3 regions of the Salipiger bruguierae genome follow, and region 2 is predicted to be linked to each of the others. Evidence: riboswitches for the same ligand, from Rfam matches in the RefSeq annotation. Region 2 holds a riboswitch; each other region holds the start of a gene.
The links. Region 2 has a riboswitch for cobalamin ahead of nrdH (glutaredoxin-like protein NrdH). Riboswitches for the same ligand answer to the same signal wherever they lie in the genome.
Positions count from the first base shown of each region.

Region 1 (7,402 bases), 390 kb from region 2:
GCGCCGATCGGCTCGGGGCAGGGGCTGCGCCACCGCGAGGCGCTGCGGACGATGCGGGCGCATTTCAAGGGTGTGCCGCTGGTCATCGATGCCGGGATCGGCGCGCCAAGCCAGGCGATGGAGGCGATGGAGATGGGGTTTGACGCGGTGCTGCTGAACACCGCCGTGGCCCGCGCGCTCGACCCGGTGGCCATGGCCCGCGCCTTCGGGCAGGCGGTCTCGGCGGGGCGGCTCGCACACACGGCGGGGCTGATGGGCCCGCGCGACATGGCCGTGGCCTCGACCCCGGTCTTCGGCATGGCGGAGCTGGCATGATGAAACTCGACCCGTTCTACCTCATCGTCGGCCATGTCAGCGCGCTGGAACTGCTGGTCCCGCACGGCGTCAAGCTGGTGCAGCTGCGGCTCAAGGACCTGCCCGAGACCGAATTGCGCCGCCAGATCGCAAGGGCGCGCGACATCTGCGCCGTCCATGGCGCGGAGCTCGTGGTCAACGACCACTGGCGCCTCGCGCTCGACCTGCGCTGCCGCACTGTCCACCTCGGGCAGGAGGACATGGAAAGCGCCGATTTCCCTGCGCTGCGCCGGGCCGGGGTGCGGGTCGGGCTCTCGACCCATGACGAGGCCGAGCTCGAGCGCGCGCTGGCGCTGGATCCGGCCTACGTGGCGCTGGGGCCGGTCTACCCGACGCTGCTCAAGCAGATGCCATGGGCGCCGCAGGGGCTTGCGCGGGTGCGCGACTGGAAGCGCCGGGTGGGCGACCTGCCGCTGGTCGGCATCGGCGGGCTGACCCCCGAGCGCCTGCCGGGTCTCTTCGCCGCCGGCGCCGACAGCGCCGCGGTGGTCACCGACATCCAGCAGGCCGCCGACCCCGAGGCGCGCTGCCGCGAATGGATCGCCGCGACGCGCCGGGTGCCGGCATGAGCCGCTACGCGCGGCAGACCTGCCTGCCCGGCGTGGGCGAGGAGGGACAGGCGCGGCTGACCGAGGCGCGGGTGCTGGTGGTCGGGGCCGGGGGGCTTGGCTCGGCGCTGCTGCCGCTGCTGGCGGGGGCAGGGGTCGGCGCGCTGCGGATCGTCGATCCCGACACGGTGGAGGAGAGCAACCTGCACCGCCAGACGCTCTACCGCATGGAGGACATCGGCCGTGCCAAGGCCGCGGTCGCCGCCGAACGCCTCGCCGCCCTCAACCCCGATTGCGTTGCCACCGCGCTCGTCGCGCGGCTCGACCCGGTGCTCGCTCGGGCGGAAATGGCCGGCGCGCAGGTGGTGGTGGATGCCGCCGACAGCGTGGCCGTGACCTATGCCCTCTCGGACCTCTGCCTTGCGGCGGGGGTGCCGCTGGTCAGCGCCTCGGTGGTCGGCAGGGCGGGCCATGTCGGCGGCTTCTGCGGCGGCGCGCCGAGCTATCGCGCGGTGTTTCCCGACCTGCCGGGGCAGATGCAGAGCTGCGCCAGCGCCGGGGTGATGGGGCCGGTGGTCGCCAGCCTCGGCGCGTTGCAGGCGCAGATGGTGCTCGCGGTGCTGCTGGGACAGGCGCCCTCGCCGCTGGGGCAGATGCTGACGCTCGACGCCGCGAGCTGGCGCGTCTCGGGCTTCCGCTTCGACGCCGCGCCCGAGCCCGAGGCGGCGCTGCCGCGGATTGTCGGCCTCGGAGAGATCACCCGCGCCGACCGGGTGATCGAGCTGCGCGGGCCGGACGAGGCGCCGGACCTGCCCGTGCCCTGGGCCGAGCGAGGGGGCGCGCCGGTGCAGCCCGGAGAGGGCGGCGGGCGGACCGTCTTTGCCTGCGCCACCGGCCTCAGGGCCTGGCGCGCCGCGCGCGCCGTCGTCGCGGCGGGGGGGCGCGAGGTGGCGGTGCTGGCGACGGGGTGAGGGCGCTAGGCGCCGGAGCCGTCCCGGCGCAGCAGATAGGTGTCCATGATCCAGCCGTGCCGCGCGCGCGCCTCGGCGCGGCGCGCGGCAATCTCGGCCCCGACCTCCGCGAGCGGACCCGCGCAGAGAAGCTGCGCCGGGCTGCCGAGATAGGCGCCCCACCAGATGCGCAGCCCCTCGGGATCGAGCGCGCGGAAGCTGCAGTTGCCGTCGAGCATGACGACCAGCGTCTCCTCGCCTTCGGGCCAGCCCTCGTCGCGCAGCCGCCGCCCTGTGGTGATCCGCACCGCGCCGTTCACCTCGTTCAGCGGGATGGCATGGGCGGCGGTCAGCGCCTGGATCGCGGTGATGCCGGGGATCACCCGCAGCGCCGGGCGCGGCTCGAGCCGTCCGGCGATGCGGATGGTGCTGTCGTAGAGCGACGGGTCGCCCCAGACCAGCAGCGCCACCGGCCCCTCCGGCGCGGGCTCGAGCGCGGCGCACCAGCGCCGGCCGATCTCGTCATGCCAGGCCTCGACGCGGGCGGCATAGGGCAGGTCGGGGTCGCGCTCGGGGTAGTCAAAGACGCGGATCTCGGCCTGCGTGCCCGAGGCATCGAGGATCGCCCGGCGCAGCGCCAGAAGCTCCTCCTTGTCCTCGCCCTTGCGCGGCAGCAGCACCACAGCCGCATCGCGCAGCGCCTGCATCCCGCCCAGCGTCACGTGGCCGGGGCTGCCGGTGCCGATGCCGACGAGCCAGAGATCGCGGATCATGATTGGTTCTTTCCCTTGGGTGCGGTCCGGACCCCTCGCAGGGCCCGGACCCGTGCTCATGCGCTTCTCAGGCCGCGTAGAGCCGCGGCGCGAAGACCCGGCCGAACCCGGTGTTGCGCAGCGATTTCGCCGCGGCGAGCGCCGCGAGATCGGCCAGCGGCTCGATCAGCAGAACCAGCATGTAGGCCCCGCCGAAGGTCACCACCGACTGCAAGGTCGCGGCCGAGACGCCCTGGCCGTAGAAAACCCAGAAGGCGACCCAGGCCACGACACCCGCCTGGAAGGCGCCCGAGAGCTTCAGCACGTCGGCGTAGCTCAGATCGACATAGGCCGTGCCCTCGGGCACCACCCGGCGCGCCAGCGCCGAGGTGGCAAAGAGCGGCACCAGCAGCGTCGTGACGTTGACGAAATACATCGGCAGGTCGGTGGGCGCGAAGAAGAGCCCCTGCACCAGCAGGCCAAGCGCCAGACCCAGCGCCGCGGGCGCGACGCCGAGCAGCAGGAAGAGCGTCGAGCCGAGGATGAAATGCACCTCCGAGACGCCGACAGGGAAATGCGGCAGGACCTCGAAGAAGACGAAGGTGCCGATCGCCGCGATCAGGCTGCGGGCGGTGAAGAAGATCAGGTCGGTGCGCGCGATGTCACGCGCGGCCTGCCGGGCGGTGAAGCCCGCGGCGCCTGCCGCGGTGACGGCGGCGAGGGCCATCTTGGCGCCGTCGACGACGCCGGGTTCGATATGCATGTGCGTTCCTTTTTCAATGTGCTGCCCCTCCGGCAGCGGGTGGCCCCTGGGGGCGGGAAAGGCGGTCGCATGGTAGGTCTCCTGGCTCGCGGGTCGCGGCGCCTCGGTCCTTCCCGGCAGGTCTGCCAGTGGGTCTTCCTCGGCACTCTCCGCCTACAGTTGCGGGGGCAGCCCGGGCCTCTCACCCGGTTCCCTTGCGCCCCTTGCGGGACACCATGCGGGGTCTTGGCTCAGCGGGTCTCTGCGGGGCTGCGGTCCTCCTCTGTCGGGCAGTCTCGGCGGGGTCCGGAGGCAGGGGCCTCCTCCGCCGCGATGAGGTGAAAGAAGGTCCCCGTGACGCGGCCCCGGCGCGAGCCGGTCTCGGCCACCGCCGCGCCATCGGCGTCGGAAACGGCGGCGAGCGGCGCGTCGGGCTGCTCGAGAATGGTGGAATAGTGGAACTCGTGCCCGCGCAGCGCCGTCCCCGCGTCAAAGCCGGCCATCGGCGCGCAGAGCACCGCCCGGCGGTAGCCGAGGTGGAACTTCCGCGCCGCGTAGCTGGTCACCAGCCCGAGCAGCCCGGCCATCCGGTGCCGCGTGCCATCCTTGTCGATCAGCGCCTCTCCCAGCGCCATGTAGCCGCCGCACTCGCCATGCACGGGCTTCGTCTGCGCATGGTGGCGCAGCCCGGTGCGGAAACCCTCGGCCTCCGCGAGCCGCCCGGCGTGCAACTCGGGATAGCCGCCTGGCAGCCAGACGAGGTCGGCCTCCGCCGCCGGCGCCTCGTCGGCCAACGGCGAGAAGGGCAGGATCTCGGCCCCCGCCGCGCGCCAGCCCTCGAGCAGGTGCGGGTAGGTGAAGGAGAAGGCCGCGTCCCGCGCGAGCGCGATGCGCTGCGCCGGGGGGCGGGGCAGCGGTGGCGGGTCCTGCGGCAGGGGCTTGCCCGCGGCGGCGGCGCGGATCGTGCCGAGGTCGACATGGGCGCGCAGGAAGTCGGCATAGCCCGCGATGGCCGCCTCGAGGTCCGGGTGCTCGGCCGCCTGGATGAGGCCGAGGTGGCGCTCGGGCAGGGTCAGGTCGCCCCGCCGGGGCAGCACGCCCAGCACCGGCAGCCCGGCGCGCTCCATGCCCAGCCGGGTGAGCCGCTCGTGCCGGGGCGAGGCGACGCGGTTGAGGATCACCCCGGCGAAGGGCAGGTCGGGCATGTACCGGCGGAACCCCAGCGCCGTAGCGGCGGCGGATTGCGCCTGCCCGCCCACGTCGAGCACCAGCACCACCGGCCAGCCCATGGCCCGCGCCGTCTCGGCGCTGCTGCCGAAGCCCTGCTGGCCGCGCGTCGCGACCCCGTCGTAGAGCCCCATCGAGCCCTCGGCGAGGCAGATGTCCGCCCCCGCCGCCTGTCCGGCGATCGCCTGCCAGAGCCCGGGCCCCATGGCCCAGCCATCGAGGTTGAAGCTCGGCCGCCCGCAGGCCGCGTGGTGGAAGGCCGGGTCGATGTAGTCGGGGCCGGACTTGAAGGGCTGCATCGCGAGCCCGTCCTCGGCCAGCGCCCGCAAGAGGCCCAGCATCACCGTCGTCTTGCCGGTGCCCGAGGAGGGCGCCGAGACCAGCAGGCCGGGAACCTCAGCCATTGTCCTGCACCGCTTTCTGCACCTCGGTCTCCGGCGTCCAGCCGCTCCACGGGCTCTCGGCGTTCTGCGGGCGGTAGCGGCGGTCGTAGTCCGGCGCGTAGAGGCAGCTCTCGTCGAACCCCTCGCCCGCCAGCGCCGGGCCGACGAGGATCAGCGCGGTGCGGGTGATGCCCGCGCCCACCTTGCCCTCGATGTCCGACAGCGTGCCGCGCAGGATCACCTCGTCGGGCCAGCTGGCGCGGTAGACCACCGCGACCGGGCAGTGTGATCCGTAGGCGGGGGTCAGCTCGGCCGCCACCCGCGCGATGTTCTGGATCGACAGGTGCAGGGCCAGCGTCGCCCCGGTCGCGGCGAAATTGGCCAGCGTCTCGCCCCGGGGCATCGCGCTGGCGCGGCCCGCCGTGCGGGTCAGCACCACCGATTGCGCAAGGCCCGGCAGGGTCAGCTCGGCGCCGAGCGCGGCGGCGGCGGCGGCGAAGGCGGGCACGCCGGGGGTGACCGAGACCGGGATGCCGAGCGCCTTCAGCCGGCGCATCTGCTCGCCCATCGCCGACCAGACCGAGAGATCCCCCGAATGCAGCCGCGCCACGTCCTGCCCGGCGTCATGCGCGGCGCGGATCTCGGCGATGATCTGGTCGAGGTCCAGCGGCGCGGTGTTCACGATCCGCGTGCCGGGCGGGCAATGGGCAAGGATCGCCTCGGGCACCAGCGAGCCGGCATAGAGGCAGACCGGGCAGGACGCGATGAGGTCGCGGCCGCGCAGGGTCAGCAGGTCGGGCGCGCCGGGGCCGGCGCCGATGAAATGGACGGTCATGGGTCGGGTCCTTCCGCCAGCGCGCAGCTGGCCATGCGGTCGAGGGAGTGGATGCGCGGGCCGAGCAGCCGCGCGCCGGGTCCGGCACCGGCCAGCGCGGCGGCCTCGGCCACGGAGCCGGTGCCGCGCTCGGCAAGCACGCGGGGGGATCGGGTTTGCGTGTGCTGCGCCGAGAGATCTGCGGGGGTGATGGCTTGCACGGGCAGGTTCAGCGCGCGGGCAAAGGCGGTGAAGCCCGGGCTCGCGGCCTTGTCGAAGGCGGCGGCAAGGCAGGCGGCGTCGCGCCCGTCGCGCGCGCGATCGTAGGCGTCGCGCAGGCTCGCCTCGCCCGCGCCCTGCCGGAATCCGAACCCCGCGACGATCATCTCACATGGCTCCATCGGTGGCTCCACTGCAGGATCGGGAAGGCCGACTTCCAGCCGCGCTTCGGTCCGATGGGCACGGGGGAGGAGAGCTCGATGCGCATCAGATCGCCGCCGAGACGCGCCTGCGCCGCGATCAGCAGCGCCTCGGATTCCAGCGTCACCGCGTTGGCGACGAGGCGGGTGCCCAGGGGCAGACGCGCTTCCAGCCAGTCCAGCAGCTCCTGCGAGAGGCCGCCGCCGATGAACACCGCGTCGGGGCGGTCGAGTGCGTCCAGCGCCTCGGGGGCGCTGCCCTCGACCACCTTCAGCCGCTCGACACCAAGCCGCGCGGCGTTGGCGGCGATGCGCGCGGCGCGGTCGGGGCGGGGCTCGATGGTGGTGGCACGAAGCGTCGGATCGCAGAGCAGCCACTCGATGGCGATCGAGCCCGAGCCGCCGCCGATGTCCCAGAGGTGCTCTAAGGGGCGCGGGGCCAGCGCCGAGAGGGTGAGCGCGCGGATGGGCCGCCTGGTGATCTGCCCGTCGCTCTCGAACCAGTCATCCGCCCGGCCGGTGGCGAGCGGCAGCACCGCGCCCGCCCCGGCAACGCTCACGGCGGCGCAGACCGGGTGGGCGAAGGTGCGGTCGGGCAGCGCGTCGGCACGGACCGGGGTCAGCCGCTCGCGCGGGCCGCCGAGCGCCTCCATGACGGTCAGCTCCGAGGCGCCGAAGCCCTCGGCCGCGAGATACGCCGCCAGCGCGCGCACCGCGTCCCCGTCGCGCAGCAGCACGACCAGCCGCCGCCCCGGCGCAAGCTGCGGCCGGAGGCGCGAGAGCGGCGCGGCGTGCAGGCCGGCGCAGTGTGTGGCCTCCAGCGGCCAGCCCATGCGCGCCGCGGCGAGCGAGAAGGCGGACCGCCCCGGGAAGGCCCGCCACTCGCCCGGCTCGAGATGCCGCGCCAGCACGGCGCCCGCGCCGAACCAGAAGGGATCGCCCGAGGCCAGCACTGCCACCCGCCGCCCGCGCAGCGCCAGCAGCTTCGGGATGCCCTCGGCGAAGGGCACCGGCCATTCGATCCGGTCGGTGGCAAGGGGCAGCAGCGACAGGTGGCGCGCCGGGCCCATGACGATTTCCGCCTCGGACAGGGCGGCACGGCTTGCGGCGCAGAGCCCGTCCGGGCCATCTTCGCCGAGCCCGACGATGGTGAGCCACGGAGCTTTCGACATGACCGCCTCAGACATGGACCCGAACCTGCTGGTGCTCGGCG
Region 1 is NZ_CP123385.1:1,388,723-1,396,124, forward strand. It holds gene PVT71_RS20815 (thiazole synthase) at 1-315, shown strand, start outside; gene PVT71_RS20820 (thiamine phosphate synthase) at 315-923, shown strand; gene PVT71_RS20825 (HesA/MoeB/ThiF family protein) at 920-1,873, shown strand; gene cobF (precorrin-6A synthase (deacetylating)) at 1,879-2,625, opposite strand; gene PVT71_RS20835 (energy-coupling factor ABC transporter permease) at 2,693-3,367, opposite strand; cobalamin riboswitch at 3,421-3,600, opposite strand; gene PVT71_RS20840 (cobyrinate a,c-diamide synthase) at 3,598-4,977, opposite strand; gene cobM (precorrin-4 C(11)-methyltransferase) at 4,970-5,791, opposite strand; gene PVT71_RS20850 (cobalamin biosynthesis protein) at 5,788-6,171, opposite strand; gene cbiE (precorrin-6y C5,15-methyltransferase (decarboxylating) subunit CbiE) at 6,153-7,361, opposite strand; gene PVT71_RS20860 (cobalt-precorrin-6A reductase) at 7,375-7,402, shown strand, end outside.
Region 1: it holds a riboswitch for cobalamin, as region 2 does, so the genes downstream of both, PVT71_RS20835 (energy-coupling factor ABC transporter permease) here and nrdH (glutaredoxin-like protein NrdH) in region 2, are expected to answer to the same signal.

Region 2 (7,402 bases):
CTTGAAGGTCATGCCCCGTTCCTGCGCCATCGCGCAGGAGGCGCGCAGCGCGTGATAGGCCACGGCGGCGAAGTAGACCGAGGTGAACTCGACGCCTTCGTCGGAGCCGTAGTGGACGTGCTCGCGGGCGAGGTAGCCGTGCAGGTTCATCTGCCCGAGGCCGATCGCGCGGCTCTCGTCGTTGCCGCGGCGGATCGAGGGCACGCTGTCGATCGCCGACATTTCCGACACCGCGGTCAGCGCGCGGATCGCGGTCTCGATCGAGGCGCCGAAATCGGGGCCATCCATGGTCTTGGCGATGTTCATCGAGCCGAGGTTGCACGAGATGTCGGTGCCGAGCCTGGAATAGCTCAGGTCGTCGTTGAACTCCGACGCCTCGGCCACCTGCAGGATCTCCGAGCAGAGGTTCGACATGGTGATCCGGCCCGCCACCGGGTTCGCCGCGTTCACCGTGTCCTCGAACATGATGTAGGGATAGCCGCTCTCGAACTGGATCTCGGCCAGCGTCTGGAAGAAGGCGCGGGCGTTGATCTTGGTCTTGCGGATGCGCTTGTCCTCGACCATCTCCTCGTATTTCTCGCTGACCGAGATCTCGGAGAAGGGCACGCCGTAGACCTTCTGCACGTCATGCGGCGAGAAGAGGTACATCGGCTCGTTGCGCTTGGCGAGTTCGAAGGTCACGTCGGGGATGACCACGCCAAGGCTGAGGGTCTTGATGCGGATCTTCTCGTCGGCGTTCTCGCGCTTGGTGTCGAGGAACTTCAGGATGTCGGGATGGTGCGCGTTGAGATAGACCGCGCCCGCGCCCTGGCGGGCACCGAGCTGGTTGGCGTAGGAGAAGCTGTCCTCGAGCAGCTTCATCACCGGGATCACGCCCGAGGACTGGTTCTCGATGCCCTTGATCGGCGCGCCGGCCTCGCGGATGTTGGTCAGCATCAGGGCGACGCCGCCGCCGCGCTTCGAGAGCTGCAGCGACGAGTTGATCGCCCGCCCGATGCTTTCCATGTTGTCCTCGATGCGCAGCAGGAAGCAGGAGATCAGCTCGCCCCGGCTCTTCTTGCCTGCGTTGAGGAAGGTCGGCGTGGCGGGCTGGAACCGGCCCGAGAGCATCTCTTCCATGAAGGACATGGCCAGCGCCTCGTCGCCGCGCGCCAGCGCGAGCGCGACCATCACCACGCGGTCCTCGTAGCGCTCGAGGAAGCGTTTCCCGTCGCGGGTCTTCAGCGTGTAGGAGGTGTAGTACTTGAACGCGCCGAGGAAGGTCGGGAAGCGGAACTTCTTGGCAAAGGCCGCGTCCCAGATCTTCTGCAGGAAGGCGGGCGCGTACTGCTCGAGCACCTCCGCCTCGTAATAGCCTTCCTCGACGAGGTAGCCGAGCTTTTCCGTCAGCGAGTGGAAGAACACGGTGTTCTGGTTCACGTGCTGCAGGAAGTACTGCCGTGCCGCCATGCGGTCGGCCTCGAAGCGGATGTTGCCGTCCGCGTCGTAGAGGTTCAGCATGGCGTTGAGCGCGTGGTAGTCCAGCGTCTCGTTCAGGCGGTCAAGCATGGGGTCCCCCAGAAAGCGTCGAGCCCGTCGTTGACGCGGGCGAAATCCTTGGTCGTTCCCGCCAGCTCGAAGGAATAGAGCAGGGGGACGTTGCATTTTTGCGCAATGACACGGCCGGCGAGCGCGAAGGTCTCGCCGAAATTGCGGTTGCCGCCGGCAATCACGCCGCGCAGCAGCGCGCGGCGGGCCGGGTCGTTGAGAAAGCGGATCACCTGTTTCGGCACCGCGCCGCGCCCCTCGCCATCGGCGTAGGTCGGGCAGATCAGCACGAAGGGATCGAGCGTCTCGGGCGTCATCTCCTTGGGCGACACCGGGATGCGCGCCCCCGCCCGGCCGAGGCTGGCGACGAAGCGCGCGGTGTTGCCGCTGGCAGAGGAGAAGTAGACGAGCCCCGACATGCCCGGTCCCGCCGTGCTCAGTTCGCGAGGCGCGCGATCAGATCCGGGCGGAAGCCCGACCAGTGATCGTCGCCGAAGGTCACGACGGGCGCCTGGCGGTAGCCGAGTTCGGTGACCAGCGACATCGCCGCGTCGTCCTCGGTGAGGTCGATCACGTTGTAGTCCAGCCCCTTGGCGTCGAGCGCGCGGGTGGTGGCGGTGCACTGCACGCAGGCGGGTTTCGAGTAGACGGTGATCATGCTCTTGCGTCCTCAGCTTGGAAGGCGGCGACGCGTCACCGGGCGGGGCCTGCCCGCCGCGTTTTCGCACGCCCCGAACCCTCCGTTCGTGGTCATTCAGTCGGGCCTTCGGCAGGTCTCCTGGCTTGGCGGGTCGTGGTTCCGGCCGCGCCTTCCCGGGGTGTCCCAGTGGCTCTCGGGGCCTTCACTCGCCGCTTACAGTTGCGGGGGCAGCACCGGGTTTCCACCGGTTTCCCTCTTAGCGCCGCGCCGGGCCGTCGCCCGACTCGATGAACCGAAAAGCAACTATATCTAGAACACCGCAGCCCAATTGCGTCAATATGCTGTTGTGCGAGGGCGGGCTCAAATAAATCGAGCTGCCCGCAACTGCAGCATGTGTGCCACGGTGGAGCCCGCCCGGAGCCCGTGTGGAAAGGGCCTTCCGCCCGGCCATGCAATGAGGACAAGACGGCTCTGCAGGATTGTGCGTTGTCCGGGGCGGGGGCGGCGCGTAGATATCCCCCTGTCGACGCGGCAACGCGTCAAACGATTTCCCGGGGTCTTTCTCCTCCTCCCTCAACCCCGGAAATCTGCGGCGACCCTTCTCCTCCTCCCTTGGGGTCGCCGCACCTCCCCCTCCTGCGACGACTTTTCCGGCGACGAATTTTTCGGCATCCGTCGATCCGGCCGCCTCTGTGCGCGGTTTTCGCGCCCGCCATCTGGCCTTCGCCCGCCGCGCTGCCTATGCAGGCGCAAAAGGCTCCGCCGTTCCAGCAGGATATCCCCATGCCGCATATCGTCCTCGTCGCCACCGGCGGCACCATCGCTTCCTTCGCCGCCACCGAGGGCGGGCCGGTCAGCGCCGGGCTGAGCGGCGACGCGCTGCTGCAGAGCCTGCACGCGCCGCTGCCGGGGATCACCGTCGAGGTCGACAATTTCACCGTCGCAGGCAGCAACGCGCTGACGCTGGAGGCGGTGCACGGCGTCTGCCGCCACATCGACGCGCGGCTGTCCGAGCCGGGGGTGGACGGGGTGGTCGTCACCCATGGTACCGATACCATGGAGGAGAGCGCCTTCCTCGCCCGGCTGCTGGTCCGCTCGGACAAGCCCGTGGTCTTCACCGGCGCGCAGCGCCACGCCGGCCAGCCCGACACCGACGGGCCGCGCAACATGCGCGACGCGATCCTCGCCGCCGCGATCCCGGACCTGACCGGCGTCGGCGCGGTGATCCTCTTCGAGGGCGAGATCCACGGCGCGCGCCATGTCAGCAAGGTCCACGCCTCGCGCGTCGACACCTTCCGCTCGAACGGCCACGGCAAGCTCGGCGAGGTCGACGAGGACGAGGTGCATCTCTACACCCGCCCGGCGCGCCCGCGCCTCGTGCTCGACGCGCCGTTGCTCGACCCCGAGGTGGAGCTCGTGGCGGCGGGGCTCGGCAGCACGCCGCGCTACCTCGAGTGGTGCGCGTCGAGCGGCGTCTCGGGCGTGGTGATCGAGGCTTTCGGCCGGGGCAACGCGCCCAAGGGCTACGCCGAGGCGATCCGCAAGCTGGTCGCGGCGGGCATCCCGGTGATCCTCGCCACCCGCTGCACCGAGGGGCGGACCCGCGCCATCTACGGCTCGGACGGCGGCGCCGTCACCCTGGTCGAGGCAGGCGCCATCCTTGCCGGGGATCTGAGCGCGGCCAAGGCGCGGTTGCTGCTGGCGGCGCTGCTGCCGACGCTGCCCGCTGGGCCGGAGCGGCTGGCGCTGATCGCCGAGGCGGTCACGAAGGTCTGATCGCGCGCCCCGGGGTTTCTTCCGGGGCGGCACGGGCATTTCCGCCGCGCCTGCCTATCTTGACCGGAACGCAGGCAGAGCAGGACAGCCCATGACCCCCATCCCCGATCGCATCGGTCCGATCCTCTATTTCCGCGCCGCCGGGGAAGGGGCCCTGCGGGTCGCCGCGCTGGTTGCCCGGCCCGAGGGCGAGACGCCGGGCGAGATGGAGGTCGCAGGCACGCCGGTCGCCCCGCGCCTGCTGGCGGGCTGCGCCGGGCGGCAGGTCTGGCGCTACGATCTGACCCTGCCGCAAGCCGCGCCGGTCTACAGCTTCGAGGGCACCCTGCACCGGGTGGTCGCCGATCTTTCGGGCGACATGCGTATCGCCTTCGTCTCCTGCAACGGCGAGGAACATGGAGATCTCGGCCGCGACGCCGCCGAGCGCAACGCCATGTGGCAGCGCCTGCTTGGCCAGCACCGCAGCTGGCCCTTTGCCCTGATGCTGATGGGCGGCGACCAGATCTACGCCGACGAGGCGACGGACGGCCACCCGCTCACCGAGGACTGGCCCGTGAGCCTGCCCGAGGCGACGCCCGCGCAGCTCGCCGATCTGGAAACCCACCTGCGCGCCCGCTTCTTCGAGCGCTACCTGCGCACCTTCGCCGCGCCCGGCTTTGCCGAGATCTCGGCCGAGGTGCCCGCGCTCTGCGTCTGGGACGATCACGACATCTGCGACGGCTGGGGCTCGCTGCGCCGCGAGGCCACCGCCTCGGCGATCGGCCAGCTGCTCTTCCGCGTCGCGCGCGAGACCTACCTGCTGTTCCAGCACGGGGCCACCGAGGCGGACGTGCCGGAGCTCTTCCTCGACCCCGCGGGGCGCAGCCTTTCCTGGCGGCACGAGCTGCCGGGGCTCACGCTCTTCGGCCCCGACCTGCGCTCGGAGCGCGGGCGGCGGCAGGTGATGGGCCCGGCGGGCTGGCGGGCCGTCGAGACCACGAGGGGCGGCGCGCATACCTTCCTCGTCTCCTCGGTGCCGCTGCTCGGCCCGCGCCTGTCGCTGGTCGAGAGCCTGATGATGGCGATCCCGAGGATGCAGAAATACGAGGATGACCTGCGCGACCAGTGGCAGAGCCACGCCCACCGCGAGGAATGGCGCCGGATGCTCGCCGAGGTGCTGCGGATGCGCGGGGCAGGGCCGGTGACGGTCCTGTCGGGCGAGATCCACCTTGCCACCCGGGCCGAGATGGGCGGCGGCGCGGAAGCTATCCACCAGCTCGTCGCCTCGGGCATCTCGCACCGCGCCCCGCCCAAGGGTTACGCGCGCTGCCTCGGCGCGCTGGCCGGGCTGGGCGAGGCGCCGCTGCCGGGCCACCCGATCCGGATCCGGCCGCTGCCGGGGCATGGGCCGCGCTACGTGGCCGAGCGCAACTACCTGCGGCTCGAGCGCCGTGCCGGGCAATGGCGCGCGGTCTGGGAACTTGAGGAAAGCGGCGCGACGCCGCCCATGGCGCTGTGACGCATCCGTGACAAATATGCTGCATTTCCAACATATATTCAGAAAGGCGACAGACCGCCGCATGCGCAACGTCAGCGGGTACGAATCACCTGACCCGCCCCTCCCGTCTGGCTAGACTGTCCGCGCAGGAGGGACCACGGCGTCGGGCTGGACCGCCCCCGAGGGGGCCATGCCGGCGCCTGCCTTCGTCCCGCGCAAGGATGACCATCCTATGGGAGAATTGAAATGGACGGAAACGACGTCAATCCCGGCGGCAAGTGCCCGGTGATGCACGGCGGCCTGACCGAGAGCGGCCATTCGGTAACCAGCTGGTGGCCGAAGAGCCTGAACCTCGACATCCTGAGCCAGCACGATCTCAAGACCAACCCGATGGGGCCGGACTTCGATTACCGCGAGGAGCTGAAGACGCTGGATGTCGAAGCGCTGAAGGATGACCTGCGCGCACTGATGAAGGACAGCCAGGACTGGTGGCCGGCCGATTGGGGCAGCTACGTCGGCATGTTCGCCCGCGTCGCATGGCACGCCGCCGGATCCTACCGCCTCGCCGATGGCCGCGGCGGCGGCGGCACCGGCAACCAGCGTTTCGCGCCGCTGAACTCCTGGCCGGACAACGTCAACACCGACAAGGGCCGCCGCCTGCTGTGGCCGATCAAGAAGAAATACGGCAACAAGATCAGCTGGGCCGACCTGATGATCCTCTCCGGGACGATCGCCTACGAGGTCGCCGGGCTCAAGACTTTCGGCTTCGGTTTCGGCCGCGAGGACATCTGGCACCCCGAGAAGGACGTCTACTGGGGCGCCGAGAAGGAATGGCTCGCCCCCTCCGACGGGCGCTACGGCGATCTCGGTGACGCCGCCTCGCTCGAGAACCCGCTCTCGGCCGTGCAGATGGGCCTCATCTACGTGAACCCCGAGGGGGTGAACGGCCAGCCGGACCCGATGAAGACCGCCGCCATGGTGCGCGAGACCTTCAAGCGAATGGCGATGAACGACGAGGAGACCGCGGCGCTGACCGCGGGCGGGCACACCATCGGCAAGAGCCACGGCAACGGCAACCCCGCCGACCTCAGCCCCGATCCCGAGGACGCCGGGCCCGAGTACCAGGGCATCGGCTGGATGAACACCAAGGGCCGCGGCATCGGCCGCGACACGGTGGTCTCGGGCATCGAGGGCGCCTGGACCACCCATCCCACGCAGTGGGACATGGGCTGGTTCGACATGCTCTTCGGCCACGAGTGGGAGCTGAAGAAATCCCCCGCCGGCGCCTGGCAATGGATGCCGGTGGACATCAAGGAAGAGGACATGCCCGCCGACGTCGAGGATCCCTCGATCAAGTGCATGCCGATGATGACCGACGCCGACATGGCGATGAAGGTGGACCCGGTCTACAACGCGATCTGCCAGAAGTTCATGGCCGATCCGGCCTATTTCGCCGACACCTTCGCCCGCGCCTGGTTCAAGCTCACCCACCGCGACCTCGGGCCGAAGTCGCGCTACCTCGGCCCGGACGTGCCCGCCGAGGATCTGATCTGGCAGGATCCCGTCCCCGCGGGGACAACCACCTACGACGTCGCCGCGGTGAAGAAGAAGATCGCGGAGTCGGGCCTGAGCGTGCCCGACCTCGTCTCGACCGCCTGGGACAGCGCCCGCACCTTCCGCGGCTCGGACATGCGCGGCGGTGCCAATGGCGCGCGCATCCGCCTCTCGCCGCAGAAGGACTGGGAGGGCAACGAGCCCGCCCGCCTGCACGAGGTACTCGAGGTGCTGACCCCGATCGCCGAGGAAAGCGGTGCCTCGATCGCCGACGTGATCGTGCTCGCCGGCAATGTCGGGGTCGAGATGGCGGCAAAGGCCGCGGGCCACGATCTCGCGCTGCCCTTCGCGCCGGGCCGCGGTGACGCCACCGACGCGATGACCGACGCCGAGAGCTTCGAGCCGCTCGAGCCGCTGGCCGACGGCTT
Region 2 is NZ_CP123385.1:25,651-33,052, forward strand. It holds gene nrdE (class 1b ribonucleoside-diphosphate reductase subunit alpha) at 1-1,548, opposite strand, end outside; gene nrdI (class Ib ribonucleoside-diphosphate reductase assembly flavoprotein NrdI) at 1,533-1,946, opposite strand; gene nrdH (glutaredoxin-like protein NrdH) at 1,964-2,185, opposite strand; cobalamin riboswitch at 2,278-2,479, opposite strand; gene PVT71_RS14385 (asparaginase) at 2,951-3,943, shown strand; gene PVT71_RS14390 (alkaline phosphatase D family protein) at 4,035-5,441, shown strand; gene katG (catalase/peroxidase HPI) at 5,667-7,402, shown strand, end outside.

Region 3 (7,402 bases), 280 kb from region 2:
GGGTGGTGGCCCACGCGCGGCAGGCGCTCGAGAAGCTCGACACGCGCGGGATGCTGCCGCCGCGCCCCGAGGAGGCGCGGGTCGGGGCCAATGCCCGCGCGCTCGGCGCCGGCTGCGCGCCGATCTACGCGCAATACTTCTTCCAGTAACCCCCGCCCCCGGCTGCACAGCCGTGCAGCGCCGGAACCCCGCACCCGGCAAACTGTCGCAGCATTGTCACGAAACCATCACGCGGCTGTGACGCCGCTCCTGTCTGAAGCCCCCGACACCCTCTACCGTGCAACGGGCCCTGCCCTTCAGACTTCGGAGCCTCCTGTCGTGAAAACGATCTTCTCCACCACCTCCCTCGCCCTGATCCTCGCGAGCGCCGCCTCGGCCCAGGACCTGCCGCAGGCCGGCAGCGACTGGTTCACCGCCGGCCAGGAAGCGATCCAGGCGATCATCGACCGCGAGACCAACACCGGCCGCGCCAAGAACGTGATCCTGCTCGTCGCCGACGGCAACGGCGTCGGCACCAACTACGCCACGCGCCTTTACGCCGGTCAGCAGGAAGGCAAGCTCGGCGAGGAGCACGTGCTGCCCTACGAGACCCCGGGCTTCCACAGCGCGCTGGTGAAGACCTACAACATCAACGCCCAGACCCCGGACTCGGCCCCGACCGCGGGCGCGATGAACACCGGCGTGAAGCAGCGCTTCAACCTCATCAACCTCGGCGGCGACGCGATCCACGACGATTGCTCGACCGTGGAGGGCAACGAGCTGACCACCTTCGCCGAGATCGTCTCGGGCATGGAGAAGTCGGTCGGCATCATCTCGACCGCGCGCCTCACCCACGCCACCCCCGCCGCCGTCTACGCCAAGACCGCGAACCGCGACTGGGAGGACGAGGTCCCCGAGGGCTGCACCGCGCAGAAGGACATCGCCGCCCAGCTGATCGACCAGATGGAAGCGGGCGTCATCGACTTCGCCATGGGCGGCGGGCGCCGCTACTTCGCGGGCAAGGACGTGACGCTTGACGAGGGCGGCACCGGCCACCGTCCCGACGGCCAGAACCTGATCGAGAAGGCCACCGGGCTCGGCGCGCAATACGCCTGGAACACCGAGACCTTCAACGGGCTGAACCTCGACGGCTCGAAGCCGGTGCTGGCGCTGTTCAACGACAGCCACATGGAATACGAGGCCGACCGCGCCGAGGAGGACGAGCCCTCGCTGGCCGAGATGACCAAGTCGGCAATCGAGTACCTGTCGAACAACGAGAACGGCTACTACCTCGAGATCGAGGCCGGCCGCGTCGACCACGGCAACCACGCCGGCAACGCCAAGCGCTCGATGATCGACGGCGTCGCCTTCGCCGAGGCCGTGGCCATGGCCGACGAGCTGACCGATGACGCCGACACGCTGATCATCGTCACCGCCGACCACGAGCATGGCATCGCCTTCAACGGCTACTGCGGCCGCGGCACCCCGATCGACGGGCTCTGCTACGACGTCTCGCAGACCGGCGAGAAGCACAGCGACGAGCTGCTGCTGGCCGATGACGGCAAGCCCTACACCGTGGTCGGCTTCCTCAACGGCCCGGGCGCGGTGCTGAAGGCAGGCGAAGGCAATGACTTCTCCGGCAGCCGCGACGAGCTGACCCAGGAAGCGGCGCAGGATCTCGACTTCATCCAGCAGGCGCTGATCCCCTCGTCGTCCGAGATGCACTCGGGCGAGGACGTGGCGATCTACGCCAAGGGCCCGTGGTCGCACCTCGTCGACGGCACCATCGAGCAGAACGTGATCTTCCACGTGATGCACCACGCCGTCACCGCCGAGTGATACTTCTCTGACAGACTTGACGGGGGCGGCCTGTCCGCCCCCGCTCCCGTTCCTGCCCGAAAGACCGCCATGCTGACCCGCCGCACCTTGCTTGCCTCCGCCCTCGCCGCCCCCTCGCTCGCCGCGCCCGCCTTTGCCGAAACGCTGAAGGTGCGCGACCTCTACCAGGTCAAGGGCCGCGGCCTCTCGGACCTCGCGCAGCAGAGCGCCGGGCAGCGGCTCGAGATCGAGGGTTTCATGGCCCCTCCGCTGAAGGCCGAGAGCCACTTCTTCGTGCTGACCAAGATGCCCATGGCCGTCTGCCCCTTCTGCGAGACCGAGGCCGAGTGGCCGAACGACATCGTCGCCGTCTACACCAAGCGCATCGTCGACGTGACGCCCTTCAACGTGAAGATCGTCACCAGCGGCGTGCTCGAGCTTGGCGCCTACACCGATCCCGAGACCGGCTTCGTCAGCATGATGCGGCTCACCGACGCGACCTACGGCTGAGCCGCGCATGTCCCTGCCGCTTTCGATCACCGGCCTGACCGTGCGCAGCCCGCGCGGCCGGGTGCTTCTCGAGCTGCCCGCGCTCTCCGCCGGGCCGGGCGCGCTGATCGGCATTCGCGGCGCCTCGGGCGCGGGCAAGTCGACGCTGCTCTACGCGCTTGCCGGGCTACTCGACCGCGCCGAGGGGGCGGTGCGCTGGGGCGGGACCGACCTCCTGTCGCTCAGCGCCGAGCGCCGCGCCCGCTTCCGCGCCGCGACGATCGGCATGATCTTCCAGGACTTCATGCTGTTCGAGGAACTCGATGCGCTGGACAATGCCGCGCTGACCGCGCTCTTCCGCCCCCGTGCCGAGCGCGCCGCGCTGCGCGCGCGGGCGCGGGAGCGGCTGGCGGCGCTTGGCCTCACCGACACCGGGCGCCGCGTCACCAGCTTCTCGGGCGGCGAACGCCAGCGCGTCGCCATCGCCCGCGCCATGGCCGCCGAGGCGCCGGTGCTGCTGGCCGACGAGCCCACCGCCAGCCTCGACCGCGCCAATGCCGACAGGCTGGTGGATGATCTCGTCACGCTGGTCCGCACGCAGGGCACCACGCTCGTCGCGGTGAGCCACGACGCCGCGCTGCTCGAGCGCATGGACCGGGTGCTGACGATCTCCGGCGGGCAGGTCGTTGCCGACGAGGGGGCCACATGCGCCTGATCTGGGACAGCCTGCCGCCGCTGGCGCAGGACCTTGCATTGCTTGGCCTGCTGCTCATGCCCGCGGTGCTGACCGGGCTCGTGGTGCTGCGCGGCTATGCGCCCTGGCCGCTGCTGCGCGGCTTTCTCGGGCGCTTCCGCTGGAGCGCCGCGCTTTTCGTGCTGCTGATCGCCATCTCGACCGGCATGGGCATCGGGCTGCTCGCGCAGGAGCGCGGGCTGCGTCACGGCACGGCGCAGGCGGCGGACAAGTTCGATCTCGTCGTCGCGGCACCCGGCAGCGAGCTGACCGCGCTCTTCGCCTCGGTCTTCCTGCAGCCCTCGGACATGGGGCTGGTGCCGGGCGAGGCCTATGCCGCGATCGCCGCGCATGAGCAGGTGTCGATCGCCGCGCCGCTGGCCTTCGGCGACAGCTACGGCGCGGCGCCGGTGGTCGGCACCACGGCGGAGTTCCTGCGCCACCTCTCGGAGGGCCGGATCGACGGGCGGCTCTGGGAGGACCACGCCGAGGCGGTGGTGGGCGCGCTGGTGCCGCTGGAGATCGGCGCGGCGTTCACCCCGGCGCATGGCGTCGGCGATGCCGCCGACCCCGAGGCGCACGGCGGGCATGGGGACGAAGAGGAGCACGGGGGAGACCATGACCACGGCGACGGCATCACCGTCGTCGGGCGCATGGCGGCCACCGGCACGCCCTGGGACCGCGCGATCCTGATCCCGGTGGAATACGTCTGGGAGATCCATGGCCTTGCCAATGGCCACGCCCCGGAGCGCGCGGCGCAGATCGGTCCGCCTTTCGATCCCGGGTATTTCCCCGGCACCCCCGCCGTGGTGGTGCGCGCGACCGAGCTCTGGGCCAATTACGCGCTGCGCTCGGAGTTCACCCGCGACGGCGAGACCATGGCCTTCTTCCCCGGCGCAGTGCTCTCGGGGCTCTACCGGGTGATGGGCGACGTGCGGCAGGCGATGTCGCTGATGGCGCTGGTCACGCAGGGGCTGGTGGCGGCGAGCGTGCTGATGGCGCTCTTCATCCTCACCCGGCTCTTCCGGCGGCAGATCGCGCTGTTGCGCGCGCTCGGCGCGCCGCGGCGCTTCGTCTTCGCCACGGTCTGGGCGCTCTGCGCGGCGCTGCTGCTGGCCGGGGCGCTGCTGGGCGTTCTGACCGGCTGGGGCGCGGCGATGCTGCTCTCGCAGCTGGTCAGCGCGCGCACCGGCATCGCCCTCTCGGCGCCGCTCGGCTGGGCCGAGATGCAGGTGCTCGCGGGCTTCGTCTCGTCCGCCATGCTGCTCTCGCTGCTGCCCGCCGCGCTGGTGCTGCGCCAGCCGGTGGTGGACGGGCTGCGCAGCTGACCCGCGCCCCCGCCGGTTGAGCCCGCGCGCCCGCCCTCTCCTGTCCGCTTCTGATTGTTGCGCGTGCCGCGGCGAGCGGCTATGCCGTGGCTGCTTCGGTTCCGGGCGGCCTGCCGCCCGGTGAATAGGGAATGCGGTGCGGGCCCCGGCCCAATTCCGCGACTGCCCCCGCAACTGTAGGCGGAGAGCGACGCCGGACCATGTCACTGCCTTTCGGGGCGGGAAGACCCGGCCAAGCGAGGACCCGCGAGTCAGGAGACCTGCCGAGGCCGATCACCCAGTCCCGGCGCGGGGAGCGCCGAGGGCGACGGACCTTCCGTAGAGGTGGCATCACGCTAACCGTCTGCGGTGGGGGACTCCCTTCCGACGACAGAAAAAACGGAGAAGGGACGATGAAGCACCCATATCTTTCCGGCCTGCGGACCGCGACTGCCCTTACGGCAGTCAGCCTCTCGGGCGCGGCCTTCGCGCAGGAGGGCTACGATCTCGGCACGCTCACCCTCAGCGCCAACCGCGGCGAGAGCACCGAGATTGCGCGCAGCGGCGTTACGGTCGAGGTGGTCACCAAGGAAGACCTCGACAGCACCGGCGAGACGCTGCTGGCCGACTACCTCGCCCGCCTGCCCGGCGTCAGCGTCTCGAGCAACGGCGGCATCGGCGGCACCTCGACGGTGTTCATCCGCGGCCTTCCGGGCAAGTATGTCGGCGTCTACGTCGACGGCATCGACGTGACCGACACCTCGGGGCCGCAGATCCAGTATGATTTCGGCACGCTGACCACCGCCGACGTCAGCCGCATCGAGGTGCTGAAGGGCTCGCAATCGGCGCTCTACGGCTCGGAGGCGATCGGCGGGGTGATCAACATCACCACCAACCGCGCCACCGAGGACGGGCTGAGCCAGAGCGTCGCCGCCGAATACGGCAGCTACAACACCGCCAAGCTGAGCTACAACCTCAGCTACCTCGGGACCCGCGGCATCTTTGCCACGACCCTGAGCCGGATCACCACCGACGGTTTCTCGGCCGCCGACGAGGATGACGGCAACAAGGAAGAGGACGGGCACGAGGCCACGCGGCTCAGCTTCTCGGGCGATTACGCGCTGACCGACACCGTGACCGTCGGCGGCGCGGCCTTCTGGCAGAAGCGCGACAGCGAGTACGACGAGTTCGGCCCGGTCGACGGCACCACCGACGACCTGTCGGAAAGCGAGGAGCACGGGCTGCGTGCCTTCGTCCGCTTTGCGACCGGCACGGTGAGCCACGAGATCTCGGCGCAGTATTACGACATCGACCGCAAGCTGTCGGGCACGACGGCGTGGGGGCCGTTCGAGTACCCCTACGAGGGCGAGCGGCGCGGGCTGGCCTACGAGGGGCAGGCCGAGCTATCCGCCGCGACGCTGACCTTCGGCGCCGACGCCACGCGCGAGAACTTCGATGCGGGCGGCACCGATGGCGAGCAGGACACGCTGGGCCTCTGGGCGCAGGCCGACTGGCACCTGTCGGAGGCGGTCGAGCTGGTGACCGTGCTGCGCCACGACGACCATTCGGATTACGGCGGCAAGACCACGGGCCGCGTCTCGCTGGCCTACCTGCCAAGCCCCGACCTCACGCTGCGCGCCAGCGTCGGCACCGGCTTCCGCACGCCGTCGCTCTACGAGCGCTACGACGGCTGGTCCGGCAACCGCGACCTGACGCCCGAGACCTCGATCAGCTACGAGCTCGGGGCCGAGCAGCGCTTTGCCGGCGGCTTTGCCAGCGCGACGCTGTTCCGGACCGAGATCACCGACCTCATCACCGCGCCGGCGCCCGCCTATGTCTACGTCCAGAGCGAGGGCACGAGCTGGACGCAGGGGCTCGAGCTGAAGGCCGGCACGCAGCTGACCGACCGGATCGACCTTGCCGCGGCCTATACCTGGACCGACAGCGAGGATGCCGCCTCGGGCGAGCGCATCGCCGGCGTGCCGCTGCGCGACACCGCGCTGACGCTGGATGCCGAGATCACCGATGCGCTGCGCAGCGCCTTCACCGTGCGCCATGTCTCGGGGCTGCGCGACGCGAGCTACGCGCTCGACGACTACACCGTCGCCGACGTGAACCTGCGCTACGCTCTCACCGACAGCGCCGAGATCTACCTGCGGGTCGAGAACCTCTTCGACGAGGACTACCAGGTGGTGACCGGCTACGGCACCTCGGACCGCGCCGCCTATTTCGGCGTCCGGGCGAGCTTCTGATGCTGCGGCGCGCGCTGATCGGCCTTTGCCTGCTCGCGGCCCCGGGCCTTGCCCCGGCCGCGGCGCAGGCGGCCCCGGCGCGCGTCGTGTCGATGAACCTCTGCACCGACCAGCTGGCCATGCTGCTCGCCGCCCCCGGCCAGCTCGTCTCGGTCTCGGCGCTTGCGCGTGACCCGATGAGCTCGGCCATGGCGGCGGAGGCGATGGCCTATCCGGTGAACCACGGACAGGCCGAGGAGGTCTGGCTGATGCAGCCCGATCTCGTGGTGGTCGGCGCCTATACCGCGCAGGCGGCGGCGCAGATGCTCGAGCGGCTCGGCACCCCGGTGCTGCGCCTCGAGCCCGCCCACGGGCTCGGCGACGTGCCCGCTCTCCTTCGCACGCTCGGCGCCGCCATGGGGCGCCAGGCCCGCGCCGAGGCGCTGGTTGCCGAGTTCGAGACCCGGCTCGCCGCCCTGCGCGAGGATGTCCGCCGCCGCCCCTCGGTGGCGCTCTACTACGCCAACGGCTACACCACCGGGAACCAGACGCTGGCCGGGGACATCCTGCTGGCGGCGGGCTTTTCCAACATCGCCGGGGATCGCGGCGGCGGGCAGCTGCCGCTCGAGGCGCTGGCCATGGCCGAGCCCGAGGCGCTGATCACCGCCCGCCCCTATCCCGGCGCCTCGCGCTCAGAGGAAATCCTGAGGCACCCGGTGATCCGCCGCCTGCAGGCGAGCCATGCCACCCATGCCAGCACCGGCAGCGACTGGATCTGCGGCACGCCGCACGTGCTCGGCGCGATCGAGGCGCTCTCGGGCTTCCGCGAACACATCGAAACGGAG
Region 3 is NZ_CP123385.1:1,501,575-1,508,976, reverse strand. It holds gene PVT71_RS21400 (ROK family transcriptional regulator) at 1-149, shown strand, start outside; gene PVT71_RS21395 (alkaline phosphatase) at 319-1,818, shown strand; gene PVT71_RS21390 (hypothetical protein) at 1,888-2,307, shown strand; gene PVT71_RS21385 (ATP-binding cassette domain-containing protein) at 2,315-3,001, shown strand; gene PVT71_RS21380 (FtsX-like permease family protein) at 2,992-4,347, shown strand; cobalamin riboswitch at 4,427-4,630, shown strand; gene PVT71_RS21375 (TonB-dependent receptor) at 4,740-6,578, shown strand; gene PVT71_RS21370 (ABC transporter substrate-binding protein) at 6,578-7,402, shown strand, end outside.
Region 3: it holds a riboswitch for cobalamin, as region 2 does, so the genes downstream of both, PVT71_RS21375 (TonB-dependent receptor) here and nrdH (glutaredoxin-like protein NrdH) in region 2, are expected to answer to the same signal.